Regions from separate parts of the Paenibacillus sp. FSL R5-0623 genome, predicted to be linked through region 1. Evidence: riboswitches for the same ligand, from Rfam matches in the RefSeq annotation. Region 1 holds a riboswitch; each other region holds the start of a gene.
What was found. Region 1 has a riboswitch for cyclic di-AMP ahead of MKY92_RS00535 (C40 family peptidase). Riboswitches for the same ligand answer to the same signal wherever they lie in the genome.
Positions count from the first base shown of each region.

Region 2: it holds a riboswitch for cyclic di-AMP, as region 1 does, so the genes downstream of both, MKY92_RS06960 (hypothetical protein) here and MKY92_RS00535 (C40 family peptidase) in region 1, are expected to answer to the same signal.
Region 3: it holds a riboswitch for cyclic di-AMP, as region 1 does, so the genes downstream of both, MKY92_RS17510 (3D domain-containing protein) here and MKY92_RS00535 (C40 family peptidase) in region 1, are expected to answer to the same signal.
Region 4: it holds a riboswitch for cyclic di-AMP, as region 1 does, so the genes downstream of both, MKY92_RS10275 (C40 family peptidase) here and MKY92_RS00535 (C40 family peptidase) in region 1, are expected to answer to the same signal.

Region 1 covers NZ_CP150233.1:109,737-117,245, forward strand. Annotated here, with positions in the region: gene MKY92_RS00530 (GNAT family protein) at 1-400, opposite strand, end outside; gene MKY92_RS00535 (C40 family peptidase) at 755-1,189, opposite strand; cyclic di-AMP (ydaO/yuaA leader) riboswitch at 1,229-1,366, opposite strand; gene MKY92_RS00540 (hypothetical protein) at 1,612-2,463, opposite strand; gene MKY92_RS00545 (M1 family metallopeptidase) at 2,474-4,465, opposite strand; gene MKY92_RS00550 (YwhD family protein) at 4,567-5,070, shown strand; gene MKY92_RS00555 (PBP1A family penicillin-binding protein) at 5,273-7,351, opposite strand.
Region 2 covers NZ_CP150233.1:1,545,144-1,552,652, forward strand. Annotated here, with positions in the region: gene MKY92_RS06945 (urease accessory UreF family protein) at 134-835, opposite strand; tRNA gene MKY92_RS06950 (tRNA-Leu) at 1,280-1,362, shown strand; gene MKY92_RS06955 (glutathione peroxidase) at 1,511-1,990, opposite strand; cyclic di-AMP (ydaO/yuaA leader) riboswitch at 2,363-2,538, shown strand; gene MKY92_RS06960 (hypothetical protein) at 2,654-3,052, shown strand; gene MKY92_RS06965 (HAD family hydrolase) at 3,387-4,070, shown strand; gene MKY92_RS06970 (Nramp family divalent metal transporter) at 4,206-5,501, opposite strand; gene MKY92_RS06975 (organic hydroperoxide resistance protein) at 5,899-6,318, shown strand; gene MKY92_RS06980 (zinc ribbon domain-containing protein) at 6,529-6,774, shown strand; gene MKY92_RS06985 (hypothetical protein) at 6,874-7,152, shown strand; gene MKY92_RS06990 (thiol-disulfide oxidoreductase DCC family protein) at 7,340-7,509, shown strand, end outside.
Region 3 covers NZ_CP150233.1:3,999,693-4,007,201, reverse strand. Annotated here, with positions in the region: gene MKY92_RS17530 (alpha-glycosidase) at 1-686, opposite strand, end outside; gene MKY92_RS17525 (M20 family metallopeptidase) at 1,108-2,283, opposite strand; gene MKY92_RS17520 (ABC transporter substrate-binding protein/permease) at 2,467-3,930, shown strand; gene MKY92_RS17515 (amino acid ABC transporter ATP-binding protein) at 3,917-4,639, shown strand; cyclic di-AMP (ydaO/yuaA leader) riboswitch at 4,859-5,055, shown strand; gene MKY92_RS17510 (3D domain-containing protein) at 5,058-5,729, shown strand; gene MKY92_RS17505 (polysaccharide deacetylase family protein) at 5,834-6,625, opposite strand; gene MKY92_RS17500 (hypothetical protein) at 6,779-7,120, shown strand; gene MKY92_RS17495 (PspA/IM30 family protein) at 7,232-7,509, shown strand, end outside.
Region 4 covers NZ_CP150233.1:2,215,932-2,223,440, forward strand. Annotated here, with positions in the region: gene MKY92_RS10245 (glycosyltransferase family 4 protein) at 1-2, shown strand, start outside; gene MKY92_RS10250 (hypothetical protein) at 138-1,193, opposite strand; gene MKY92_RS10255 (xanthine phosphoribosyltransferase) at 1,397-1,978, shown strand; gene MKY92_RS10260 (hypothetical protein) at 2,076-2,405, shown strand; gene MKY92_RS10265 (hypothetical protein) at 2,525-2,743, shown strand; gene MKY92_RS10270 (carboxymuconolactone decarboxylase family protein) at 2,886-3,215, shown strand; gene MKY92_RS10275 (C40 family peptidase) at 3,289-3,753, opposite strand; cyclic di-AMP (ydaO/yuaA leader) riboswitch at 3,759-3,890, opposite strand; gene pelA (pectate lyase) at 4,309-5,271, shown strand; tRNA gene MKY92_RS10285 (tRNA-Leu) at 5,446-5,530, shown strand; gene MKY92_RS10290 (carbohydrate-binding protein) at 5,676-7,361, opposite strand.

The DNA of each region.
Region 1 (7,509 bases):
TCAGATAGACTTGAATGGCACGAGCATTCCAAGTGAGTACTTCCAGATCAATCTCATTCGTGGGATTTCGGCGAATAGCTTCCTGTACAATGGCAGTGACAAAAGCTGCCCCTTGACCCTGACCACACAGCTCTGGATGCATGCCAAGGCCAATCCGGGTTACCCCTTGAAGTGGGAAGTATTGGGCAAACCCACATATACGATCGTTCTGATCCAGGACGATCGCGTATTGCTCCTGCCGCAGCTGTGCATCTCCAAATTCCACTTCCAGAGCTTTCATCTGCTCCCAGGGGAGCCAGCTGTAGATATTGTAAGGCGGGTCATACTGCCAACTGCAGATAAGCTCCGCATGTTCTTCTCGCATGGGTACAACGTGAAACGTCACAGGGGTTTCCTTCATACACCTGCATGCTCCTTTCCTTGAAACAGAACTCTTTGTCCACTCTACAAAAGAGATGTTCATTTAGCAAGTCTTCCTTCCCGAGAAAAAAAATGAAACAAAAGTTCCGGTAATTTCGTTTATATTATAACGGGATGGGTAAAAACATCATAAGGGCACGGACGAACGAACGCAAAATGAACTTGTTGATGTCGCAGGATATGCCCCGAGTATAACTTGCAACATGAATAAGGATTGAAGCACAAAAAACCGCCGGATACATTCCTGCGGAGAATGTACCGGGCGGTTCTGTTATGCTTCTTGCTTCGTTCCAGTATGGTTAATGGTTACAGCATCATGTTGCTCAGCTTGTCCCTAGTCAAGGGCCAGTGATTCATATGCGTCCGTGCTCATAATCCGTTTCGCGCCAACATAACGATTGGCCCAATAGTTTTCACTCAATGCACTGATCGTAACGCCTTTGGAAGAAGAGGAGTGTGCGAACTTTCCATCCCCTACAAAGATTCCTACATGAGATACGCCTTTACCTGTTGTATTAAAGAACACCAGATCGCCAGCTCTCATTTCCATGCGGGATACGGAATCGCCCATGTCGAATTGGGAACTGGATTGGCGTGCCAAATCAATACCCAACTTGTCGAATACATACCGGGTAAATCCGGAGCAGTCAAAGCCGTTAAGCGTTGTTCCCCCACTTTTGTATGTAGTTCCCATTGCTGAATCAATTACTGTGTCCATCTTTGAATCTGCGAATGCGCTACCTGCACCAAGCGATAAAGCGAATGTGATGCTAAGTACAGCTGCGGTTAATTTCTTCTTGAACAAGAGATATTCCCCTTCCAATGCCTGCGAGGTTAGCTTAAGGATTCGGTTGAAGGTCCCCTATGATCCCTCTGTAGCAAGATCAATTCACCCATAACTGGTTCCCCCGCTTCCCAGGTGCCAGGAATTTGGCTATGCTAGTTATGCACCTGCGAAATCAAGAAATGACGATTTAATTTTAAGTAGTTACAAATATGAATGTAAAGATTACAAAGTTGTTACTAAAAACTCACTGCGATTATTGTAACAGAGGAGTACGGCTTTGGCAACGTTTAGCAAAAAAATTAGCAAAAAAAACCTCGACCTTTGACGGGGAAAGGTTGAGGTTTGCCTATTTATAAGTACATATTAGGCCATGAGTTTAACATGTGATGGTAACAATTTTTAAACTATCTGCTCTCACCTTTGGATATTTTGGACTGCCATAATCGGAAATGGCTGCATATTTTCCACAGACTCAATAGACATCTGGCAAGTGGATACGTCTGTTGTAGTATAAGTCCGGTAAGTCCCGTTAATAACCATGAGGCTGAAGTGAAGGCCCCAAAGACGAGCAGGTGTACTCCGCCCAGCAGGAGTGCAATGCCGATTACAGCGATGAGATGACGCATTGCAATCCAGAGTGCTTTGAGGGTACCGTGAGCCCCGCCTTCTCCTTCTGGTGCCGACACACCGAACTGCATGTAGAGTATGACATGGTGGATGATCCAACCATATACAATCCAAGCAGCAACATAAGGTATACCAGGCAAAAGTAATTGAAGGGAATGAAATCCGTCCATGAGAATGGAGTAGAGCTTCGGTATGAGCCAGTAGGCGGGCAGAAGGATCAATAATGTACGTATGGTGTGGAGCAGCAGCATCGGTTTCCACAGATTTTTGATTCCGCGGATAAAGGGGATGCGCTCTTCTGTAGAATTAAAGTGCTGAAGTGAGTAGAGCAGTCCTGCCTGAATGAGGGGGCTGATCAACATGCGAACCAGCAGCATGCCCCCGAGAATCCATAGATAACGATGAACCTCCGGATGGGTAGACAGGTTAAGTTGACTTTCCATTTTGAACAAAAGTGTACTCAACTCCCCGGCATCAGCATCCGGATAACGCAGGAGTAGTGGGATGACCGCCGATTGTACCATTCGATAGAAGAAATATCCCCAAATGAGTTGATAGAGAAATAAGATTGCGGCAATGAACATATGCTGACGGACGAGAAACCAGCCTTCACGTATTTTCGCTTTCACCGTTTCCACCTCACCATGACAGACCTCCGAATATGGCTTCTATTAGTTTGGTTACACTCATGCTCCAGCGGGACTTCGCCCGCTCATCCAGTCCGGATTTCAGGAAATTGTTCATATGGCGGTTCTCCAGCACGATCGAGTACAGGGGATCGGTCATGGCCCAGGATACGGGGGATGTGTGAGTTAATTTATAGGTGATGCGATCTTCTTTGCCATTCCATTGTTTGGTGAGGGTATGCCCGTCTTTAAAAGCAATGCGAACAGGAACGGCGTTGTAATCACTCCCTTTTTTTGCGATCGTCACGGATGACTCGTACAATGTTTGACCGTCTTTCTGTACGGGCGTAACACGAATCTTCTCTACAGCAAAGTCAGCCATCCCGTTACCATAAACGTATTGATCAAAATAATCAGACCAGGAAGTACGGGTCACTTGTTCCACAACGTTCTGAAAGTCAGCCGAAGTGGGATGTTTGAAGCGGTACTTCTTCACATAGGTAGAGAGAATGCGTTCCATCTTTTTTGCACCGACTTGATGTTCAATACCAAGCAATACAAGCTTGCCACGTGTATAGACATTGGCTGCATACTCATTCTGTGAATCAAACTTCCAGGATTCTTGTGTTAAGGATGAAGGAGACGTAATCAGTCCCGATTGTACCGGCAGATTCGGAATCAATCCGTATTCCTGCTCCATCAGTTTGTCTTCTGCATAAGAGGTGAACCCCTCATCCAGCCACGCTTCCTCGAATTCGTTGCTGGCAACCATGCCGTAGAAGTACTGGTGTCCGATCTCGTGGACTACGGTACGTTCCAGGTCATAACCTGGCGTAGTATCATCGGCTCCAAAGGCTGTAACTAGCGTAGGATATTCCATGCCTCCGGCACCGTTCCCCGTTTTGGGTGGAACAACGATGGATAAGGTTGCGTAAGGATATGGGCCAAACCATTTGCTATAATTGGCTAGAGCGGCCTTCGCGGCGTAGAAGTAACGTTCTTTCAGATCCTGATGAGCTGGGTCCAGATATAACTTGATTCGTACACCAGGCACATTGGGTGCAGAGAAGGGCTCCTCGGCGTACACAAAATCGGGTGAGGCTGCCCAGGCGAAGTCATGCACATCATCGGCATAGAATTGATAGACCTTTTCTCCATTCTTCACCACGGCTTGCTGCGTTGGAAATCCGGTAGCAGCCACTTTGTATGTTTCAGGCACCCGAATACGCACACTATATATACCGAAGTCGGCGTAAAACTCTGAATTGCCATGGTATTGGTGCAGATTCCATCCTTCCGTTGTTCGTCCACGCCTGCCTACAGGTTCATAGGCACTTAATTTGGGAAACCATTGACCTGCCATGACAAAATGATCAGCAGTTCCCATCCGGGCAAAAATCTTTGGCAGATTCACTTCAAATCGGGTGTGGAGTGTGATGCTTTCCCCGCCTTTGACGGGTTTGGGCAGGCGTACTTTAATGAGGGTGGTGTCCTTGATATTTCCGTCATCTGGTTGCACATACTGCATCCGGTGCAGGAGAGAGAGCCCGTCCTCCGTTTTCATTTCGGTAATGTTCATGGAGCCGTAACCATTGGTAGGCATGACATCACCCCGAAGCTTTCCGCCGGATTCCTTCATAAAGGTGGTGTCAGCAGAAGAGAAGGCGTTGGGATACATATGAAAGTAAAGCTCGTTGACGGTTTTTTTGCCTGGATGAGTCCAGGTGATCGTCTGAGTCCCTTCCAATACGTTTCCTTCGGCCAGTTTCACATCCATGTGATATTCCACAACACGGTTGCTGTACACTTCGGCTGTAGGGGTCTGTACACTTTCTGGAGGTGCTGGAGTTGGAGCTATTGCCTTGGGCTTGCCCGATTCGGGGGCGAGTACTGGCAATTCGGAATGAGTTGAGCGATTATAACCCAGAGTGATCCATATCCCTCCGGCAAGTACACACAGGGCCAGGGATGCAGTGAGCCAGCTCTTGGCGCGTCGTGGAATCATCGTTAAATACCTCCCGTTGACAAGCATCTACAGCATGTATATGTTTGCAATGGGCCAATTATTAGTTAAAATATTTGTATCAACCCTTGGAGGCTATAAACATGGACCAAAACGAGCAAAACGGCAAAAAACAGATTGCCTTGAATATCGTTAGTGCAAAAAGCAAGCATAAAGGCTTCGGTGCAGGCTCCATTGAACTGAATAACCTTTCCCCGGTCATTATTGATAATGGCGAAGCCAAAATCGATATTGGTGCGATGCATGCGAAGAGTAAAGTGGAACGCAATATCAAGTTCTCTACCAATCGTGAAGATGTGCCCAACGGACGCCAGGTATGGCTGGTGTGGGTAGCTGTCGATCGCACGGAGGAAGGCCAACTGTATGGTGGAGCAACGGCATGTGAGATGTGGATTGATACGGAAGCAAGACGCGGATGGAAACTGTTGGCGGAACATGTGAATCGCATGGATTATGCCTTAAAGCGTCGCTTCATGCTGGATGAGCTTGGACCTGAAGCTCGAGCTGCACTTAAGACACTGTTGATCTCACACAACGAAGAATGGTGGAATGCTTCTCCAGATGTATTGAAGGAAGCACTCGCCTAAGGCAGATCATTTTCAACAAAGTATAAAAGCAAAAAAAAGCAAAGGGCCCCTTGACCGGAAAGTTCGGTTGGGGGTCTTTTGCTTGTACATTAATCGTATACGTCGATCTGAATAATTATGAGTTTTCATCCGAAGTGAATTTCCAAATACCCAATATAATCAGGGGTTATAGGTGACGCAACTAAGTCATCGCGCATTTGCGTCATTCTACCCACCAACGTTTGAAATCTCCCCACCAGGAATGTTTCTCTTCCTGTATGCCTTGTTGATTCTGTACCTGACGGGTCTTCTCATCTTCTCCAGAATCCGAATCATCCGTCGTACCATGACAAACCTCTTTTGGTTCAGTGCCATCAATAAAGACTTCCAATCGTTTCTCTTCACAGCCGTTGCCTGCCAGTTTGCCGGATTCAGGGTCGATATAGACACTTACAACATGATCAGGCACGGTGAAGATTTTGGGTGGTACGCTCGCAAGTGCCTGCTCTGTGAACTGGGCAAAGATCGGCGCTGCCCGGCGTCCATCCGAAGTTGAGATGGCTTTGCCTTGGTCGTACCCAACCCATACGGCGGTAGAGAGCTCCGGTGTGAATCCGACGAGCCAGGCATCCGTATTGGTCGTTCCCGTCTTTCCGGCAACCGGACGTTTGATCGCCTTAGACACCCGGTTACCCGTTCCGCCATTTTCGAAGACACTTTCCATTAAACGAGTCAGGACATAAGCTGCTGCAGGTTCCACGACGGTCTTAGCCTTGGTTTGAGGCGATTCATAGAGTACGCGTCCTGCGGCATCTGTTACTTGCAGAATGGCGACAGGTGGCGTCCGTTGTCCACCAGCAGCAATGACGGAAAAGGCTGACGCCATCTCCAGCGGACTGACAGGTGACGTTCCCAGTGCAAGAGAAGGTACGGCGCTCAGGTTGCTTGTAATGCCAAGGTTTTTCGCCATACTCACAACCTGTTCAGGACCGATCTGCATAATGGTGTTCACCGCATAGATATTATCTGAAGCGGCGATCGCTTGTCTTAGATCAATCTCACCCAGATACTTGTCTCCAAAGTTGCCGGGTTTATAGGTTTTGCGGTCATTGTCATAGTGAAAAAGGGTAGGTTCACTGTTAAATATGGATGCGCTGGTGAGCTGCTTGGATTCCAGGGCTGCCAGATACATAATGGGTTTAAACGCCGAACCTGGCTGGCGTGTGGTCGCCAGTACATGGTTGATCTGATTGGTGCGGTAATTCTTGCCGCCTACCAGGGCTTTGATGTAGCCCGTACGAGGGTCGATGGACACGAGAGCCGTCTCCAGCTCGCTTTTGGCATCCATACCTTTTGCTACAGCATCTTCAGCCGCTTTTTGTACACGCAGATCCAGGGTGGTGTAGATATTCAATCCCCCATGATCCAGCATTGCTTCACTGATTCCCAGCTCTTTGATGGCCAGACTCCGGATATAGTCACGGAAATACGGGGCACTTTCCACCGTTTTACGCTCACTTTCCGGTTTGAACGAGAGCATTTTCTCATAGGCCTTATCCGCTTCAGCCTGGGTGATCTTACCGATATCAGCCATGGCATTCAGCACAATCTTCTGCCGGTCTTTGGCATTCTTCATATGGTTATAGGGTGAATAGTAGGTAGGTCCTTTCGGGATTCCTGCCAGCATGGCGCTCTCTGCAAGATCCAGCTGTTTGGCTGATTTGCCAAAATACATTCGTGAAGCCGCTTCGATACCGTACGCACCATGCCCATAATAGATTTCGTTCAAATACATCTGCAAAATTTCATCCTTACTGTATTTCATCTCCAATTGCGCCGTGTACATGGCTTCCTTGGCTTTGCGAGTCCATGTTTTCTCATGAGACAGATACAGGTTACGCGCCAGCTGTTGAGTCAATGTACTCGCACCCTGCGACATCTGCATATGTTCGAGATTAACAAGCACAGCCCGTCCCATCCCTTGCACGTCGAACCCGTAGTGATTATAGAATTTGCGGTCCTCTACAGCCAGAGTGGCATTGACCAGATCCGGAGCGATATCCTCCAGTTGAACAGGTACAGAGTCTTTGCCACCTGCGGAGAAGGTAGCTATGACTTCACCTTGACTGTCCAGTAATCTGGAATTCCGATCAGAGTCTGCGAGAGGCAGGCTGGTTGCATATAGGTACACCAATCCCGCAGCGACAGCAAGTATGGCGAGCACGGCGAGCAGAGACAGGTTTTTAAACAATTTTCGTATACGGAACCCGCGTTTGCGGGTCTTTTGATTTGGCTTGGTCATGGAACGGGCTCCTCTCTTTTCTTCCAGTATGGGACTTGATTGGCAGGGATATTCAATCGGGTGCATAAGCAAACAAAATGTAGCATTTTCGCCTTAAAAACCGTTTTGCAGTATAAACGTCAATCGCGTATAATGCAAAAGGGTAATGAAAAGGTAAG
Region 2 (7,509 bases), 1.4 Mb from region 1:
GTATTTTGTGATGATAAATGGCGTAAATACGTAAATAAAACAAATAAAATGACAAAAAACACGTCGGCAAGGAGGTTGCCGCGTGTTTTTAGTTTGTCTGAATGAAGGGGAGCGGGTATGAGGAGGAAGAGGATTAGGCTCTGTAGGCATGAAGTCCAGCTCCAAGCATATGGAAACTGGGGAAAAACGATTTCATGGACATCGAGGTTGGCTGTGCCAGTCCATCCGCAGCCGAGGCGCTGACGGTCTTCCATTCATTCTCCAGATCTGTGGCCAGGCGGACCATCAGATCCTTGGTTGTATCATTGTTCAGGGGAATGACTTTGGAGGCTTCGGTTATGCAGGCATTCATGGCTGAATGCAGGTAACCAAGGACCGCCTCCTCGACCGGGATATCGAGGTGGTGGTTAATCCAGGCGTGAACAGTGGAGAGGCAGCCAACCGAATCGTATTTGGCAAAGATCTGTTCGAGCTGGGTGAATTCAATCCAGGGGTGCAGAGCGCGTGCGAGTCTGATCAATCGTTTACCCATCGCGGCAGCTTGTTCTCTGAGATCTCCAGGGGTTCGCTGAACATGGACGAGCTTGTCGATCAGAGCTATCCGCCATGTATCCTTGTGATCTGCTGCGGTATAGATGCCTTTAATGGCCATACCTTCAAGACGAACGATGCTGGGATGCAACTGACAACGCATGAATGATTCGAGATCTTCAGCATTACGAATGGTACCCTCCCTGATATGGATATCCATGCCGAAGGAATGGGTGAACCCTCCAACCTGAATAGAGGAATCAAGCAGTTTGACATAATCGAGAAGCTTATTCCCACGGTTCACAATCATTCGCCTCCTGTGTTCGTTAAATGTCACTTAAAGTGACATTTATATTCCTTTTTGTTTGCTTTGTGTTTAAAAATCCGAATTATATGATAGTTATCATCCCATAAACGTCCGCTTTTTGTCAATAGTATCCGTGAGAATTAATGGATTAAATCTGGAATTTAATATCTGTGTTATTTTATATAACTTATTGCGTTACTTATGTGGAGAAATGTAGGGTGGACTATATATAAGGAAGGACTATATATAAATGAATCAACAAGATCGGCTCTTACCGAAAAAGAGGGGATCAAATCTAATCATATGCAGTTCATGGGTAAAGATGACGAGATTATGCGATTTTTGATGAAATTGCCTAGCTGAAAAAGTAGTATTAAAAAATACTTTACTTTTAGTTCTGAACCCAGTATAATCAATTCTGTTGCCGATTATTTACGACATGCGGTCGTGGTGGAATGGCAGACACGCTATCTTGAGGGGGTAGTGGGCGTATGCCCGTGGAGGTTCGAGTCCTCTCGACCGCATCATATGAACGATTAAAAAGAAGCTTTCCATTAATGGAAGGCTTCTTTTTTTTGTCTTTTTGAACAGTTTGACATCAAAGTTGAGAAAAAAAGGCCATCCATTACCGAGGCAATGGTGCTTACCTTCCGGCTACGGGTGGCCAATGTATTATTTTTGCAGCAAGTTCTTGATATCTTCTTCAATCTTGTCCGGTGTTGTTTTGGGAGCATAACGTTTCAGTACCTGTCCGTTCTGATCCACAAGGAATTTGGTGAAATTCCATTTAATTGCTTTGGAGCCGAGCAGGCCAGGAGCTTCTGTGCTAAGGTGTTGGAAAAGAGGGTGAGCGCTTGAGCCGTTCACATCAATTTTCTCAAACATGGGGAAGCTTACGCCATAATTCATCTGACAGAACTCGGCAATATCGTCGGAAGATCCTTTTTCCTGTGCAAACTGGTTGCTTGGGAAACCAAGAACTTCAAATGGAGCATCTTGAAACTTGTCTTGCAGTTCTTGCAGACCTTTGAATTGAGGAGTGAGGCCGCATGAGCTTGCCGTATTCACAATCAGTAACACTTTGTCACGGTAGTCGGACATTTCAACTTCTTGACCGCGAAGGGTATTCACTTTGTAATCGTAGACTGTCATCTAAATCGCCTCCATTTATTTACTCTTATATCTTCTATTATATTGGTTACAATTAAATATTGCAAAACTAATATGGTGTTAAAAGAATCAAAACAGGCAAGTTGTGCAGAATACGTGAATGAATTGCGAGTTGATTTTCGTCAGAGTGAGAATTAGATAGATTTAAAGAGATGGATAGAGTATGACCTTATTGTAAGCGCTATTATATGTGAGTATTGCCGAAAATCTGTCGATTCGGTGATCTGTGCGGACTTTACACCGTCATGGCGCGGGTGTATGATTCATAACGTAATTTCAATTTAAACTAAATTGTACCTGAAAAACGAAACAAACGATAATATCGCTCGATCTTATCCTTAAGATATACGAACGATGTTTTAATCGCTGAGTTTCCATTCATTGATGAGTGGAAAACGGGGGAACCAACAGAATGCGCTGTCCAGGACAGTAGGCATTCATGGGGTGAATTTTCCGGTGACAGCCGGAAATAGGGCGACTCTCGCGCCCGAATCCGTCAGCTAACCTCGTAAGCGTTAAAGGGAGAGGCAACAAGCCGTACGCTGGTTCATGGTGTTTTCGCCATGGGTTCTTTAAGAAGCGTTCGGGAGGCCTTGGTCCCCCACGCTTCTTTTTTGTTGTCTTTTCACGCCAAGGGAGGAACGAATGATGGATACTGAGATGATCTTAGTGACTGCTCCAAATGAAGCAGGACGCAAATTTATCAAATTGCTGATGTACAAAAAAATGCCCTTTGCCGTTCTAACCAACAGTGCAGGGGAAGAGCGCAGACTCCGTAGAATCGGAGTAGAACATGTCATTCGCATGAACACGGCTGCAGCTCAAAAATGGTTTTTGCCGCAGGGCAGCGTAGGCAACGTGTTTATTTTCGAGAACAGCCTGAATCTGACCTGTCGTTATTTACAGATCTGCCGTTCATGGACTTCGAAATCTCTGTGCGTTATTACGGAGCAGAGTCATCCTAAGGGTATCTATCGGGGCATGGGCGCAGACCGGATTGTATATTCGCTCAATGGGGAAGTTGGCTTTCTCCTCAATGGTTAATGCCATAGCTTGTGATTGCTCAGGTGTAAGGTGCCTGTTATAATTGAATGTATCGATAAACGGAAGTTTGAGGAGACTCATGCAGGATGGTGAGTCTTCTTTTTTATGGTTTCTATAGGTTGTTCAAAAAGTCCGCTTTTGATTACGAAGGATGCCTAGTGGCATCATCAGCATCGAATATGAAATTCAGCCGAAATGTCCGTTGCTCACGTAGTTTTCTCTACGCTCCGCTACTCCATTTCTAGCTTCATTCCATCTTCTCGGTACTGAAAACCAGACTTTTTGAACTGAATTAGGATCAGGAATCACCTGTGGCTTACAAGGAGGAATTGGCGTGCCGGATGTAGGTGGATTGAAATGGTTGTTTTTTGATGTTGGAGATACACTGGTGGATGAATGGGAGCCGGTTGATGATATTATCGGACAGTTCGTCCGCGAAGCCTGTGCATTGGGGTATCCGGTGAAGATTGAGGCGGTACGCGAACTGTTCGCGAACTGTTACCAGAAATATGAGCAATGGCCGATGAGAGTGGCGATTCGCACATTCGTTGAAGACGAGGGACACCAGAAGCAGATTCAGGACAAGCTGAAGTTTCAAAAAGATCTTGAACGTCCTTTTCCATCAGCGGATTACGTTCTTCAGCAGTTGTCACGGCATTATCGCATTGGCATTATTGCCAATCAGAGTCCTGGTACGGAAGAGAGACTGGAGAGTTACGGACTGCGGAAGTATGTTGATGTTCTGGCGTGTTCGGCTGAAGAAGGAGTGTCCAAGCCAGACCCTGAGTTATACACTGTGGCCTTGAAACAGGCCGGTTGTGAACCGGAGGAAGCCGTCATGATCGGCGATCGGATCGATAACGACATTATACCTGCTCGGAAGCTGGGCATGCGTACGATTCGAATGTTGCAGGGTTACGGAAGATTCCAGCCAGAACTATCGGATAACCAACGTGCGGACTGGACTGTTGATTCATTGGATCAACTCCTGCCGTTACTGATACCAAATCAGGATTAGATGATTGTTTATTGGAGTTTGAGTTTTACTATAAAAGGAAACACCTTGCTGTATTTCAATAAAAAAGGCTGATCAACTTGGTATAGCATACCGGAGTTGATCAGCCTTTTTAGTATTTAATCGATAAGAACGAGATTAGAATAACCGAATCGTCTGAATGATCAGATATACATTCAGCACAACGATAATCGCGGCAATGAACCATGAGATGATTTTGAGCCACAATTTGTTGGCGAATGCACCCATGCTTTTTTTATCACTCGTGAACATCACCAGGGGAATTACAGCAAAGGGCAATTGAAGCGACAGCACGACCTGGCTCAAAATGAGTAGTTCTTCTGTGCCATGCTCTCCTGCAATGGCTGTCACAATTACCGCCGGGATGATGGCGATCAGACGTGTGACCAGTCTGCGCAGCCAAGCCGGAATCCGAATGTTCAGGAAACCTTCCATAACGATCTGCCCAGCAAGTGTACCTGTAAGGGTAGAGTTCTGACCTGATGCTAACAGCGCCACACCGAACAGGATACTGGCAACCGTAGTACCCAATAGAGGTGTCAGCAGATGATAAGCATCTGCGATCTCGGCAACCTGCGTCATACCAGCACTGTGGAATACAGCAGCAGATACGATCAGGATGGCTGCATTGATGAACAGGGCCAGTGTCAACGCGATTGTAGAATCCATGGTCGAGTACCGAATGGCTTCTTTTTTGCCCTGTGGTGTCTGTTCAATCTGACGGGTCTGTACAATGGAAGAATGCAGGTACAGATTATGCGGCATCACGGTTGCTCCGATAATACCAATGGCGATATAGAGCATAGCCGGGTTTTGCAGAATCTCAACATTGGGTACAAAACCATGGAGAACACCGCCCATATCCGGTTTTGCCAGAAACAGATCAATCCCGAAGCAGAGGGCGATGGTTGCCATCAGCACAATGACGAGAGTTTCCAGAGCGCGGAAGCCTTTGTTTTGCAGTACAAGAATCAGGAGTACATCAACTGCGGTGATGATAACGCCGTATAACATGGGGATGTTAAATAACAGCTTTAATGCGATGGCAGAACCAATGACTTCAGCCAGATCGGTGGCTGCAATGGCAAGCTCACACAGTATCCATAACATCATGACAACAGGCATGCTGAATCGTTCACGACAGGCTTGAGCCAGATCCCGTCCAGTGACGATGCCGAGCTTGCCAGCCAGCGACTGAAGGACAACGGCCATCAGGTTCGAGAGCAAAATGACGGATAACAAGGTATACCCAAACTGTGAACCGCCTGCAATATCTGTTGCCCAGTTCCCGGGGTCCATGTAACCTACGGCAACAAGGTATCCTGGGCCTACAAAAGCGAGGAATTTCTTCCACCATGCAGCATTCTGCGGAACTTTCATCGAGCTATGTGCTTCTCCAAGGGAAGGGGCCATGCCCGCAGTAGACAATGTTTCTCTTGAAGGAGCGTTGAACGGATTTTTTTTACTCATACGATAATCACCTGACTTTGAATTATTGATTTGGAAATATATGCGGGACAATTCGCTCATGATATATCTAAATTTTTATGTTTATTGTTACATTGTACTCCTTCAATTGTTTTTGTCTAGTGCAACTTTTATGTATCAGCACAAAATTTCGGTTCCAGCTTGTAGATGTCCCTTCGTATATTACCCAACCGTGGGGAAAATACAGCCATGGCATTGAAATGCATGAAAATAATAAAGTTGTAAAAGCTGATAAAGATACAAAATTGCGTTTCAAAATGAGCCAGAAGTTTAAATTGAAAGGAAGGCAATAAAAACTATATGGATAAGGGAGAGATTCTTAATGGAAGCTTTATATACAGCAGTAGCGACAGTTAAAGGTGGACGTACAGGTTCCGTGACTTCTTCGGATGGCGTTCTCAAGCATGATCTGAAAATGCCAAAAGAGCTTGGTGGCTCCGGTGGTGAAGGTACTAACCCTGAGCAGCTTTTTGCCGCTGGATATGGGGCATGTTATGAAAGTGCCCTCGCCAATGTAGCACGCAAAGCAGGTGTGAAATTGGAGGATGTGGTCGTTACAAGTAACGTATCCATTGGTAAAGACCCTGCGGATGATGGTTTCCAGCTGTCTGTTCGTCTGGACGTTAGCATGCCTGGTGTAGATCACAGCCAAGCAGAGGAACTGGCCCGCAAGGCGCATGATTTCTGTCCATATTCCAAAGCAACACGCGGCAACATTGATGTTGTTTTAAACGTAGTCTAAGATTTGACTCCCGGCAAGTAAAGGGAACATATAGAGCAGGGTATCCCAGATACCTGATGTTCGACTACAAGGCCCTGCTGGCAATCGGCAGGGTTTTGTGTTGATTATCATATTAGGACATGATGCAGGAGATTGGATGCCAGATCGCGTACTATTTTACATAATTGCACTCCCACTTCATGCTACACATTCCATAAAGGGGGAACAAAGATGAGTATTGAAGAGATGATTGAGCGGCGATTTGTGTGTACGAAATGCAGAGGCACGGATTGTAACATTAAGGAAGTTTCCATGTCAGGAGCAGGCCTGAGCAAGATGTTCGATATACAGCATAACCACTACCTGTTCGTGGCTTGTGCTTCCTGCGGGTATGTTGAAGTGTTTGATCCGGATGTCTTGAAAGGGAAAAAACAGGGGCAGGTAGGGACTATTCTGGATATTCTGTTTGGCGGGTAGACATGCGCGAGTTGACATTGAACTGAATTTTCTTTAATATAACTTAGTACTGAGTAGTGTCATTGCATGAACCAAATTTGAATTAAACAGGTGATATCCATGTCTTATAGACCGCGTATTGCAGATTTAGAATTAGCTTATGGTAACAAGGAAGACGGATTGTACGAATTCAAAATGAATTTGGTAGACGGTACTAAATGCCGTGTATTCTACTCCCGTTCCCCGGAATGGAAGATGACCAATATCAGCCGTCTGCAGAAAACGCCTTGTCCAGTATGTCGCAAAGATTTCATTTGCAAATGTATGGACCAGTGGGCAAGTGACCTGCATCAACAGATGATCGATGACCAATGGATGGAAAAGGCAGTTACGGAGTAATTGTCGGACAGATACGAGCGTGGGCACAATGCCTGCGCTCTTTTTCTTTTATTTCCCATTAATGCGTGTTAAAAAAGAACGGTTTTCAGTCTTTTTGAACAACCTCCAGAAATAAATTTAGAATTAGTGAACAAGAAGGCCCAGATTGGGTAAGTTACTCTAACCGCAACAATAGGAGGCAGCCAATATGACAGCAAATCAAACAGATGTGCATCAGGGACATCCGATCGTACTGGTGGATGGCGTCTGTCACTTCTGCCAGGGTTTAACCAAATGGATTATCAAGCGTGACCCGGAAGGGAAATATCATTTTGCATCGCTCCAATCGGATGTAGCCAAGGGACTGCTGGCGAAGGG
Region 3 (7,509 bases), 3.1 Mb from region 1:
CGATGACATTCTTCTGTCAATTGTTTAAGCAGGGCATTATCACCGAAATGGGGGTCGACTTTTTTATAATCAATCGTGTCGTATTTGTGGTAGGAATTGGCCTGGAATAACGGGGTAAAGTAAATGGCGTTCACGCCAAGTTCAGTTAAGTCATACAGATGATCCAGCACACCTTGCAGATCTCCACCAAAATAATTGTCCAACTCAGGTTTGCCACCCCAGTCATGGGTTTCTTTTGGATTCAGCTTGGGATCTCCATTAGCAAACCGTTCCGTCATGATCTGATAAAAGACGGCTTCCTTGGCCCACTCGGGCACCTTAAACACATCAATTTCATGTATATACGAGAACTCATAATACCCTCCAGTTGGATAGGGGGTCTCATAATGAATTCCATTATCCGCTAGAAAAACATCTTCTGAACCGGCAGTTATCCGAAATATATAGGTGAGACGTTTGAATTGTGGCTTAACGGCAGCCTCCCAATAATCAAACATGTTATCCGAAGCAGCCTTCTCCAATTGGATTTCCTTGTACGTTCCATTCCAATCGTACTTATCTCCGGTCAGTGCAGTCACGTATTGCACATCATTACGTTTGGTTCGTACGCGCAGATGTATGGTAGACGAATTATAGGCATAAGCCCACTTGTCACGAGGAACATGATACATGGCTTCGAGCAACATGACAGCACCTCCTGAATATAGGATAAGTTATAGAGGTTGTTCAAAAGCCCGCTTTTGATCACAAGTGATGCCTATCGGCATCATTGGCATCGAATATGGAATTCAGCCGAAATGTCCGTTGCTCACGTAGTTTTGCCTACGCTCCGCTACTCCATTTCTAGCTTCATCCCATCTTCTCGGTACTGAAAACCGGTCTTTTGAACACACACTTATAGTTATAATTAACCAAGTTAGCCAGCAAATGAATCACATTTACTGTAATAAAATGTGTTATTTTCAGCGTTTTCAAAGGTTTCTTTCACAGCATTTCCAGCTTCGGGCTGAATATACTTACAGATAATTTAGAAAAAGGGTGCCCTGAACAACTTGAGATTCAAGATTGTTCAGGGCACCCCTATATAACATGTTGATAGTGAAAATTTTAGCGAATAGCTTGCTCAAACTCCGTGCGGATGGTTTGAAGCAGCTCTGGCTGGCTCAGTACGTCATAGGCTGTTGTAGCAAGTGCCTTTGCTCCCAGAATCATGCCATCCAGCGCGCGTTCCTGAAGTGCAAGGTCACGGAAGGCTATGGAGTGCAGGGTATGAACCTCATCCACAACACGAATGTAGGGATGGATTGCAGGACATTTCAGGGAAACATTACCGATGTCCATAGAGCCGTGATCATTACCACTCACTATCTCTTCTTGCGGGATACCAAGTTCCATCAGATTTTGACTAAACGCTGCTGAGAATGCTTCATTGGTAACCATCTCGTCATAGGACGTTTCATAGTTGGATGTCACCAGCTTGCATCCTGTCTGGAGAGCAGAACCTTCAGCGATCTGAATCACACGTTCTGTGAGGATATTCAGTTCTTTGCGAGTTGCTGCCCGTACATAAAATTGCGCAGAAGCATAGTCAGGAATGATATTAGCTGCCTGACCTCCGTTGTTGATCACACCATGAATCCGAACGGTGCTTTTCACTTGTTGCCTGAATGCATTGATTCCGTTGAACGTTTGAATGACGGCATCAAGAGCATTAATACCTTCGTGTGGACTTGCAGCAGCATGTGAAGATCGGCCATGGAATTCAAATTGTACTGCATCAATAGCCAGCGAGCTGCCTGACTTTTCGTAGGCATAATATGGATGCGCCATGAGAGCGACATCACAGTCATCGAACAAACCTGCTTCTGCCATCGGAACTTTGGCACCACGTGTCTCTTCAGCGGGTGTACCAAACACTTTAATTGTTCCGCCTACTTCATCCAGAACGGATCTCAGCCCTACAGCAGCCCCAAGACTCATCATACAGATCAGATGGTGACCACAAGCATGACCGATCTCAGGCAAGGCGTCATATTCACACAATAATGCAATGGTAGGGCCGGGTTTGGCGGCTGAATAGGTTCCGATAAAGGCTGTCTCCAGTCCAAGGATTGGAGCCTCTACAGTGAACCCGTGATAGACCAGTTCTTCTTTCAAACGGGCAGAAGCGAGATACTCTTCATTTCCCAGTTCAGGGTTGGCACCGATATATGATGAAATGGCTTTAAAACGGGAAGCATATTGATCAATAACCGTCAGGATCTGTGATTTGTTAGATGTCATTAGTAAGCTCCTTATGCAAAAATGAAAATAATTCATTGATTATATCATGTTTGCTTTATTTTTTCAGAAACAAGTCAAGATTTGTATTGTCAAAATGCATTGCATAATCATGCATTGTACTTTATAATGACTCAGTCATCAACATGAGAAGCATACAAAGTATTGTAAGGGGAGAGAAAAAGGTTGAAATTAATAAGTCGTTACACCATAATGCTGTTGACCTTTGTTATTCTGCTGACGACTGCCGTTCCTGTGGCATTTGCAAGTGGGACTTCAGACAATTCAAGCAGTAAAAAGCTGGTGCTCGGTACAAGTGCCGATTTTGCACCCTATGAATTCCATAAAGTGATTAATGGCAAAGATGAAATCGTCGGTTTTGATATTGAGATCGCCAAAGAGATTGCCAAAGATCTTGGCGCTGAGCTTGTGATTGAGGATATGGGCTTCGACGGTCTTCTGCCTTCATTGCAGAGCGGGCGTGTTGATCTGGTAATTTCAGGTATGACCCCGACAGATGAGCGGAAGAAAAGTATCGATTTTTCCGACACCTATTATAAATCAAAACAAGTGATTATGGCTCGCAATGTGGATAAAGACAAATATCCAACCATGGCAGAACTTGAAAATGCGAAAATTGGCGTTCAGAAAGGCTCCATTCAGGAAACGATCGGACAGAGTATTCCAGGAGCGAAGCTTACTGCGCTTGATAAAATCTCGGATATCGTGCTTCAACTGCAAACAAAACGCATTGACGCGGCAATCGTTGAAGATACCGTTGCTGCAGGTTATCTGGACGATATCATTGGACTTGCTGCTGCTGTTCCGGACGAAGAGCAAGCAGAAGCGGCAATCGGGATTCGCAAAGGTAATACCGAGCTGCTAGCTGCAGTAAATGGAACACTGGAGCGATTGAAAAGTGAAGATAAAATCAATCAGATGGTGACGGACGCCAGCCTCTTGATGGCGGATAAAGCGAACAAATCGCAAAATATTTTCCAAGTATTCTGGGAATATAAAAGTTTCTATGCTACAGGTGTAGGATACACACTTCTGTTGTCTGCACTTGGGGTTATCTTCGGGGTAATTATTGGATTGATCATCTGTTTGTTCCGTTTGCATGACGCTGCAATCTTGCGCTGGATCGGTACTGCTTACGTTGAAGTGATCCGTGGCACACCGATGCTGGTACAATTGATGATTATTTACTATGGTTTTTCCCTGAGCTTTGGCATTAACTTCACTGCACTTCAGGCAGGTATCATTACACTTTCAATCAATAGTGGTGCCTATCTGGCGGAGATTTTCCGTGCGGGTATTCAAGGTGTAGATCGTGGTCAGTTGGAGGCAGCTCGTTCCCTAGGTATGGGAAGAGGCGATGCGATGCGTTATATCATATTGCCACAGGCATTCAAAGCTGTATTACCGGCGATCGGTAATGAATTCATAACCATCATCAAGGAATCCTCCATTATCTCAGTTATCGGTATGGTGGACATTATGTATCAGGCAAGTGTGGTCAAAAACATTACGTATCAAGGCTTGAGTCCATTTTTGATTGCAGCAGCCATCTACTTTGTATTAACGTTTATTTTGTCCAAGCTGCTTGGACGACTGGAAAGGAAGTTGAGTGCAAGTGATAGACGTTAGACAATTACACAAATCTTATGGAAATAACGATGTGCTTAAGGGCATTAATGTGACGATTGGCAAAGGTGAGGTTGTCGTGGTCATCGGCCCTTCCGGTTCAGGTAAAAGTACTTTTTTGCGTTGTCTGAACCTCTTGGAACAACCTACATCAGGTGAAATCGATTTTGAAGGTGTGTCAATTACGGACCCCAAGCACAACATTAATGCAACTCGGGAAAAAATGGGTATGGTGTTCCAGCATTTCAACCTGTTCCCACACAAAACGGTACAGCAAAACATCACGATTGCTCCGATTAAAGTGAAGAAACAATCCACGCAGGAAGCGGAGAAAATTGCTGCTGATCTGCTTAACACTGTGGGCTTGTATGATAAAAAAGATACATTCCCGAATCAGCTGTCTGGTGGACAGAAGCAGCGGATCGCCATTGCAAGAGCATTGGCCATGCAGCCGCATGTCATGCTGTTTGACGAGCCTACTTCGGCATTGGACCCCGAGATGGTCGGTGAAGTGTTGGATGTCATGAAACGTCTTGCAGAAGGCGGGATGACCATGGTCATCGTGACACATGAGATGGGTTTTGCACGTGAAGTGGGAGACCGGATCCTGTTCATGGATGGCGGGGTTATTGTAGAAGAGGGAACACCAGATGAGGTATTTGGAGCACCGAAAAATTCACGTACACGTGATTTTCTTGCGAAAGTACTCTAAACGAAGTGATCAAATAGCGTTACTGACTTCGAGTCGGTAACGCTATTTTTTTATGGATAATAATCACGTATGGATTCGGAAAAGTAACTATTCTGTTACCAGATGTAAAGGAATCGGGTCGTCCAACAATTCTAGAGTATGCAGTATTCTTACACATGCTTACATGCTAAAAACTATTTGGTAAGAATTACTACAAGTTCAGGTTACAAAATTGTGATATATTGAACTCTGCCGAAACTTCCGGACAGGGAGTGTGGGGGATGTAACGATGCAGATTGTGCAGGGGGAAGATCTACAGCACACTGCTTGGGGTGAATTAGGGGTACATAACGTTTCAAATGTAATGAAGAACCTATAGGGTGGGCTCCTCATCCGAATCCGACAACTAACTTCGCAGGCACAATGAGGGAGGAAGACCATGATTAACAAGAAACGTATAGCCAAAACAGCAGTAGCATTAATGACAACAGCAATGCTTATTCAAGCCGTTCCGGCTCACGCCGATTCAGTTCATGTGGCCAAAGAAGGGGATACCTTCTACACCTTATCAAAACAATATGGAGTAGCAATGAACACATTGGTTAAAGCAAACAACGACATTTCACCTTACAATATTTATGGTGGTTTGAAAATTACGATTCCCGGTAAGGCAAACAATGTAGCTGCCGCGGCGACGGAGAGCAAGACCCAAGCCAAAACAGTTACCACAGCGAGCTTGGACGTTAATGCAGATAACAAAGTGGTTCAGGCCTGGGGTAAAACATTCGATTACAGCAAAGCTGTGAACGTAAAAGCAACGGCATACTCTGCAGATCCGTCTGAAAATGGAGGCTGGGGTGCAGTCGATTATTTCGGAAATGACCTTGAACTGGGTACGATTGCAGTTGATCCAAGTGTAATTCCACTCGGAACCAAAGTACTGGTAACGGGTCACAGCCATCCAGGATTGCCAAAACAGGCTTTTGTAGCCACCGCGCGTGATGTAGGCGGTGCAATCAAGGGTCACCGGATTGATATCTTTATCCCGGGTAGCAAACAGTCCGTAAGCACATTTGGATTTCAGGATATCGAGCTGTACATTCTGAAGTAGAAAATTAATTACATCTAACGAATTCAAACAGGGTGTCTGCCAGTCGCAAACTTGCGATTGAACAGCACCCTTTTAATATTCTCATTTATTACTTCATGGTCATCTTAATCTTTGGCCTTTGACAATCCCAGCATTTCGTCCAAGGTGACGAGTTCATATCCGCGCTTTTGCAATTCCTCAATGATTTCAGGCAAAGCCTCAATCGTGCCGTTCAGGTTTGATCCTACACCGCCTCCAGCATGTTGCAGAACAATGGAGCCTGGTTTTACGGCAGACAGGATGTTATCTTTCACCTGCTCCTTTGAAAGGCCTTTCCAGTCCAGGGAGTCTACGTTCCAGTTCACAATGCTATAGTGTTGTTTGGCAGCCCATCTCAGCTGTTCTTCATTAATGTCTCCATAAGGCGGTCGAATCATCTTGGGCGTATATCCCGCCAAACGTTGAATAATATCTCCGGTATGTAGAATTTGTTTACGAAAGGCATTCATCGACAGCTTACTGAATTCAGGATGATTGTAGCTGTGATTACCAACCATGTGCCCTTCCTTAACGATGCGTTTCACCAGATCCGGATGTTTCTCAGCACGACTACCCACGATGAAGAATGTAGCTCTGACATTGTATTTCTTCAATACATCCAGTACTTGTGGAGTAAACCGTGGGTCAGGTACATCATCAAAAGTCAGTGCAACCTTCTTGGTTGAAGGACCATTCGTTTTGAACGTATCGGCATATTTTTGACGTAACTGTCCCAATGTCAGTTGTTCTTCTTCCGCAGAATCCGAACCTGATACGGATTCACTTGGCGGGCTTGAAACATCCCGCGATGAAACTGGAGCATGATATCCTCCGAGAAAAATAACGATAACCATCAGCATAATGAGGCGTACGCGCATAATAACGGCCTCCTTTTCCAAAATGACGTTCTCTTTGGTATGCCCGGGCTATCTACAAGTTATGCGTAGTGTGAGAAGTTTCATTGCGGATTTAGCTTATGACAGCCATAATTCCTCCATATAAAACATATAGAAAAGGATAGGTGGATGGGTATGAGTACATATGATTTGAAATCCATACGTTTACAGGTGATTGAAGCAGGAGAAGATAAGGTTTTTCTCGTTACGGGAGGAAAGGCGCATATTGGCGCCGCAGCCACATTCTACGTGGATCATGAGCGCGTCAGCGGGACGACGGTACATATTCCGGGGCATAAGGAACAAGAGCTGTGTGAGCGGCTTGCCCGAAAGGCTGCCCTGAATCTGAAAGTAACCGTTACGGTGATCATGGGTATTCATTTTGATTCCATCACGCGGATGCAGATCGACGAAATCGTGCAGACTGCAGAGAGGTTGATGGAGGATCATCTGAACAAAGATAAGCGGTCTTCCTGACATAAGAGCCATCGAATGTTTTGATTTTATTTGCTAAAATTGAAACGAGTTGTAGATTGTTACGTATGTATGTTTATATACGATGTAATATCGACTAGGAGGAATAACATAATGTCCATTTTCAAACGTTTGCGTGATCTAACCATGTCTAACATCAACGCCATTATTGACAAAGCGGAAGATCCAATCAAGATGACGGACCAATATATCCGTGACATGCAAGAGGATCTGGAAGATGCGGAGAAAGCAGTAGCTCAACAGATCGCCATTGAGAAGAAATTCAAGCAGTTATTCGAAGAGCAGGAAGCTCTTGTGAAGAAACGTGAAGAGCAGGCGCATACGGCGGCACGTGCTCAGAATCTGGATTTGGCTCGGCGTGCCCTGGAAGA
Region 4 (7,509 bases), 2.1 Mb from region 1:
AAAACGTAGAGCAAAAAGTGCGAGCCGCTGTGATAAACAGCGGCTTTTTGTCATGTTTAAGGAAAGAGTACCTGCGATGACTTGTGGTTATGAGGCACACAGATGCTCATATTCATGAAGTACATGGACCGTGAGATTTATATATTGTTGCGTCTACGAAAGGCGCCCCAGCGGTTCAGTACCAATTTGGCAGCCCAGATTAATGCCATACTTCCAAAGATGGGGTAAAGGATGGACAGCAGGGAACTGAATCCAAACTGACTGAGTGAGTAACACAACAGCATAATGGTTAATGTAATGAAACGGGGATGAACACGTATATGTTGCCTGAGTTGCAAGGTCATTCCATAGATATCGGCTACAAAGGTACTGAATATTTCCATGAAAATAAGGGATACATATACAGATTGCACTGCCCATCCAAGTTGAAAGGCAATGCTGCCCATCGGGATTTCGAATTGAATGATGCCGGGCATCTGGGCTGACATGGCAAAATGAGCTGCCATCAGCATGAAACCTACGCCAATTCCACCCAATACTCCACCCCACTTCAGCACATTCCGACTACGAATCTGGTTACCTACAGGCACAAGAACAGCTTGAGCCAACACCAGATTGAATGAAGTATACAACAGTGGAGACAGCCACACTTGAATAGGGTTTGAATCTGTCGTCAGTGTGATGAATCGGGAAGCACCTGGATGATGGATGGTACTGGTGATCATGAGCAGAGATAACAGGAGCATCATGGGCACGACAATGCTATTCATTTGTAGGATGGCCTGAATGCCTCGACCGAGAAGCAGATATGACCCTACAAGTGTGACGATCAGACCTGTCTGATAATGCAAACCCAGATGTTCAACAAAAACGGAACCTGCTCCGGCAAGCATGACACTGTTCACGCCAATGAGAATGAGAAGGGTCACCCAGGTGATCCATTTGCCCGCCTTATGGCCGAATAAATGTTTGTTCAGATCCTCATAAGAGCGGGACCCGGTATCGTGAGCGATCAGCATCATTTTGGTACCTAACCAGACAAAGAGCATGGTGGATAAGCCTATGGTGATGGTGGCCCATTTGCCATACTGGGTAAAAAACTGCAAAATTTCCTGCCCTGTAGCGAAGCCGGCTCCGACAACCGTTCCGATGTATGTAAATGCGATCTGCAGCACCCGAAATGCCTGTTTCATGTGTTTCCCCTCTCAGGCCCCTGTATAGTTTGGACATGCGGGTACCATGGTACAAGGTATGCTTGACCCACGAAAGTCATGACAATCGATAATAGCTTTGGCTTGAAATGCGTCCCAAGGACAGCGCCCAGGCAATTTCGCTTGAACTTATAGATAGATATATGATACTTTTACCTCATAGGATAGGCTTGGGAGGTCAAATCATGGAATTATTGAAACAACGAATTTTACAAGAAGGTGTGGTTATCTCGGATCAAGTATTAAAGCTGGATGGTCTGTTGAACCACCAGATTGATCCTGCATTAACGATGGAGATGGGACGTGAGTTCGCTGCCCGTTTTCGTGAAAGTGGAGTAACTCGGGTAATCACGGTAGAATCCTCAGGCATTCCGGTTGCTTTTGCAGCAGCCTATGAACTGGGGGTGCCCCTTGTATTCGCCCGTCGTAAAAAAACACTTCTGGCTGATCCTGATGCTTACTGTGAACGTGTACCGTCCTTTACCAAAGGAATTGTAACTGACATTATGGTATCCCGCGAGTTCATTCATGAGAATGACCGCATTTTGTTCATTGATGATATTATTGCCAATGGAGATGCCGCTCGTGGCGTCATCAAAATTATCGAGCGTTCCGGTGCGGAACTCGTCGGATTCGGCGTTGTGGTCGAGAAAAGTTTCCAGGCAGGAGCACGCACAATTCGTGAACAGGGTATTCCGGTGGAAGCCTTGGTACGCATTCGTTCCCTGAACGATGGAACAGTACAATTTGACGATAACGAAATGTGACATTTTAAAGGAATAGGGCCTATTTTTTGAACTATGCCTTTGCATGACCGCCGATTTCATTTATAATGGGGTTATGTTAGGGAGAGGAGGCAACACCATGGGGAACCAACCGGCAACAGAACAATTTTTTAATGATAAGCTGGCGGAATCGAAAGTTCATTTTGAACGTGCCCTGGATTGTAAACATACGGAATTCGATGACCTTTATCCCTATATGATTGAACATCCTCAATTTTTCTGGTACAAACGCTATGTTGCCTGGTCAGAATTACTGACGATTGTAGGCTTGTGCGAAGAGTTGTCCTTCTCTTGGAAAGAACAATTTACACCGCATCAAGTGGAGTACCTTGAAGAACGTGTGATGTCCGCCAAAGTGCTTGATTTTTGGTTCGAGAAGAACGACAGCAAAGAGCACGCGCAGCGGTAACTTTCAGTCGGGACATAATTTCGAATGACATAACAGTCCAATACAGTCACGTGAGACCTAAATGACATTTCATTTAGGTCTCTTTTTGTAAATAAATTTGAAATATAGGAGCCATGAAGATGATTAGTGATACAGAATTGGACGCCCTGCGTCTGTCAGGTGAGAAAGTAAGAGTCGTACGGGACGAGCTGGAATCGAACGACGTGAAGGGGATTGTGGTTGCCTGGGATGGCGAGCAGGTACTTATCCGTCGTCAGAATCGACGTGTCGTTAAGCTGGACCGAGGTTACAGCTATCAGCTGTTCAGCGAGCCGCGCCAGAGTCCACTTAGTGAGTAACAGCTTATAATTATGGCAGTGGCCATGAGCGTTAAATGTTTGGAATTACCATGATTTCTTGGCATAATTGGCTCACTCGGGAGAGAAGATAGGTACAGTGAGGAAGATCTGTAACTATAGCCGAGAGGGTGTGCTACAAGCCATGACATTGATGAATGATAAAGTTCATGCCTACAAGGATCAGATTGGAGCATTAAGCGATGTGCTGCCAGGTGTGGTGAAGTCCTATCATGAGTTTACCGGAGAATGCTTCCAACCTGGCGTGATTGATGCGAAGACAAAACAGTTAATTGCGCTTGGGATTGGATTATTCGCCAACAATGAGGTATGTACCTTCTACCATGTAGAAGAAGCCCGTGCTAAGGGCGCAACAGATCAGGAGATTATGGAGACCGTAGCCGTGGCTGGAGCTGTTGGTGGAGGACATGCCCTGTCTCAAGGTGCGATGCGAGTGCAGAAGGCGCTGCATTAGTAAGCAATGCAACATACATTTTTAAGTGCAAAAAAGGCATCCGGTTAATAACCGATGCCTTTTTGTATGTGAATCACATTTTACCTAACATTTTATCATACATAAACTGTCCAGTTACCCGACGTGCTGTTACGTAACGATCATTGAAGTATGGATTCGATAACTTCGTGATGCTTACACCTTTACTGCTGGAGGCATGAGCGAATTGTCCGCCGCCGATATATACACCTGTATGTGAAATGCCTTTGCCTGTTGTATTAAAGAACACCAGATCACCTGTCCGAACATTGCTCTTAGATACGGGAGTACCTGCTTTGGCTTGCTGCTGCGAAGTACGTGGTAATTCAATGCTGTATTTGTTGAAAAGATATCTCATAAAACCAGAACAGTCGAAGCCGGCTACAGTTGTGCCACCCCATTTGTAAGGAATACCTGTCATGTTGTTCACTACGGAGTTGATACTGCTTGCCTCTGTGCTTGTTGCCCCGGATGTAAATAATACAGCTGCTCCAAAAATGGAGATAATCAGTTTTTTCAAAATCAATGTTCTCCCTTCGATGCCTACGGAGTTAGCTAAGGGTTCGGTAGAAGGTTCCCTATATTTCCTATGTATAAGAATAATTCACCCAAATTGGTTCCCCCGTTTTCAAACATGAAACTCGGCAATGAATAATTAAGTTTTTGTAACTATTTGAAACTATATTGCATAAATGCGTAATTGTCAAACCTATTTAAAACCCTTCGTAATACCTCAATGTTAGCGGAATTAAGGTTTTTATATGAAAGAAGGGATCAAGTTTGGGTATCATTCATGACAAAAACGTCATTATTGATTCGTTTAAGACGAATTTGGATAAATAAATAGGTTTGTCATGAGTTAAAAGAACTATCCCGTTATGTAGAATTAGAGAGATTATATTCATTAAGTTGCATATATTGACAATGATCGATTTTTTGCATATTATCTGATTATCCAATCCACATATTGGATTAAAATTGATTTTATTATGAGATAAATACAAATAAAGGAGGTTTAAGGACGCGTATCATAGGTAAGCAGAAGTGGAAGATTTATAAAAACAAACATAGGAGAGTGTTACATTTGAAAGCGAAGAAAATAATTACTTTTGTCCTGGCATGTACGATGGTGTTCTCAGCAGTTGGAATGGCAGTTCTTCCTGTAGGGACGGTATCTGCTGCGGATGCATCGGGTACTACAGCGAGTATTTCTGATATTTTGAAGAGCCAGCTGCCGGATGGGGGTTGGAGAAAAGATTATAAACAGACAAGTGGAGAGTGGGCGAAGTCCACGATCGACAACAAGGCTACATACTCAGAAATTAGAAGATTGGCGAAGGAATTTAAAAAGACGAATGATCCGCGTTACTCCACAGCTGCAATCAAAGGAATTAACTTTTTGATCAACATGCAGTATTCAAACGGCGGATGGCCACAAGTTTACCAAAGCTCCGGATATCACAAGCACATCACTTACAATGATGATGCCATGATTAATGTAATGATCATGTTGGATGAAGTAGCGGCACGTAAAGGTGATTTCTCGTTTATCGACAGCACTCTTGCTAACCGCAGTAAAAACTCAGTTGCCAAAGGTGTGGAGGCAATTCTGAATACACAGGTTGTTTCAGGCGGTAAGCTGACAGCATGGGGACAACAACATGATTCCAGTTCTCTTAAACCGGCAAGCGCAAGAATCTATGAAGTACCATCACTGACGGCTGGAGAGAGTGTAACGATTGTTAAATTCCTGAAAACCAGACCTGCTACCGCTAAAATTACGGCATCCATTAAGGGAGCTGAGGCATGGTTTAACAAAGTGAAGATTACGGGTTACAAGTATGAAAGAGCAAACGGAGACAGCAAAATTATCGCTGATTCCAAAGCTGCACCGATCTGGGCTCGTTTCTACGAAGTGGGAACGGATAAACCGATCTTTATTGGTCGTGACGGGGTCGTTAAATACAAACTAAGTGATATTGATAAAGAAAGAAGAGGCGGTTATGCATGGTATGGCAACTGGCCTTCCAAGCTGTAACTTGAAGTATGCTTCCGTTATAATGAACTAAACTATTAGCTGTTAAAGGTAAAGCCCGAAAACGACATGGACGTCTGGTTCGGGCTTTATTGTTATTATTTTCAGTGTTGACATGATAGATTTCACATGATATATTATCTCTTGTCGCCGATATTGATCACGGAGATACAATATGCGGTCGTGGCGGAATTGGCAGACGCGCACGGTTCAGGTCCGTGTGGGCTAACCCCCCGTGGAGGTTCGAGTCCTCTCGACCGCATCTAAAAAAAGACTCCTTAAGCTAACGCTTAAGGAGTCTTTTTTTGCATTTTTTGATATAACACTAACTTTAGACTTGAGTATCCAAGAGGTTAGTGCTTAGCTGCACGTACAGCAAATGGTCTTCCATCAGCCATACGGAACGTTTATTGCGCTGCGGTAACATTAATGCTGTCAATATTCGGTCCTTCCGATCCAGTGGTGACCACTTTCAATGTATTGGTCCCCGTGTTCATGGGGACCTGTATTGTTTTTTCAACCCAAGTGGACCAGCTTCCCGTAGCTGGAAAGGGCTCGTTGCTGATGACTTTGGTTCCGTTCACAAAAATGTCGAGGTTCCGAGTGCCGCTTTCCAGCGCATAACGAAACTTTACGTTTTTGGTACTTGTTGTAGTGTTATTAATGCTGTTCCATTGAATGGCCGAACCAGTCATCGCATTGAAGTTAACATACCCGGAGCCAGTGTAACCGGGGTAGATTGTTTCAATGGCAGCTTCCGTAAGTGACGTTCCGGTCTCGGCTTCATACGTAGTGCCACTGCCTGTATTCCCGCCGTTATTTCCGCCAGTAACGTTGGCAACAAACGTTGTTACGCTCTGAGGCGGGAGCTGTGCCGTGAAGGCTCCATTGGATACGGTAAGCGGGGTTCCGCTTGCCAGGTTTCGACTGCTGTCCGTAATCCATGAGGACACAGTGGAGGCATTACCATTCTGCAGAACGAATTTTTGGCTTGTGGCTGAAGTTCCACGGTTAATTGCCACAACGACGACTTTGTTATCACCTTTGTAGGCTGAGACAAATGTGTTCGTATCCGGATTTTTCGTTGCATCGACTCGCAGGTAGCCTGGACGCACGAATTTAGAGAAATGAGCCATATTATACCCGCGTTTGCTTATGGTACCGTCCTCTTTCATCGGACCATACTGTCTGCGGATGTACCACCACACATAGGCCTGGAAATCACCTTCTACCATGGCATTGTGCATGTGATAGGAAACGTCTAGTGCTTCAGGCCAGCGATCTGCTGAGTTGTTGTCACTATTCGGAACATACACCTCAGTCATCCACAGTTCTTTACCGGCTCCTTTTTGTTTAAAGAGAGGGTAGGCAAAATTCGAAATCTGTGTTCCATACGTATGCGCTCCCAGAATGTCCATGTTGGCAAGCGCCTGCGGATCATTCAGGATTGGGTCGGATATGTTCTTTAAGTACTGGAAGGATTCAGGCGCCATGACTTTGGTACCTTGAATGGACCCGGCATTTTCTTTCATGAATCGAAGGATCTCTTGTGGAGTCCACCAGGTCCAGTCATGAGCATAATCCGGTTCATTCTGCACAGAAATGGAATATAAATCTACGCCGTTATTTTTCATGTAGGTTACAAAGTCGTTCAGATGTTGCGCATAGGCGGCATATTTGTCGTATTTCAGGCGTTTGGCATTGGTGTCCCCATTGCGGTTGAATGTTTCAACCATGCTGCTCGGAGGATTCCATGGGGATGCGAATACGATAGCACCCTTTTCGATAGCCCGTTTGGCTGTGGCAACTTCACGGTACCAGTTATTAGAATCTGGATCGACGTAAATCCTGAGAATTGAGAAGCCTAACTGATTCTGATCGTTACCAAAAGCAGTTTCACGTTGAGCGGGAGTCAGATCACCAATCCAGGCAGGAAGGTTAATGCCCCCAAAGCCCTTGATCAGCTGTTTTTCCGAGGACAAATTAATGTTTGCATCGCTGGCTGCTGACACATTTGTCGGGGTTAACATCAAAGGCAGGGCTGTTAAACAGGCCAAAAGAACATTAATCGTCTTTTTTAGTTTGAATTTCACTACTTTCATCCTCCTCGATAATGGTAAATGTTACATAGAGAAACCGCGACCAGGGATAACAAACAAGAATAGCGGATTGTCTGGCATTTATTTTATGTAAACCCTTTCAAAACCTCCTTCCATAAATCATAGGAATGAAATGAAGCAC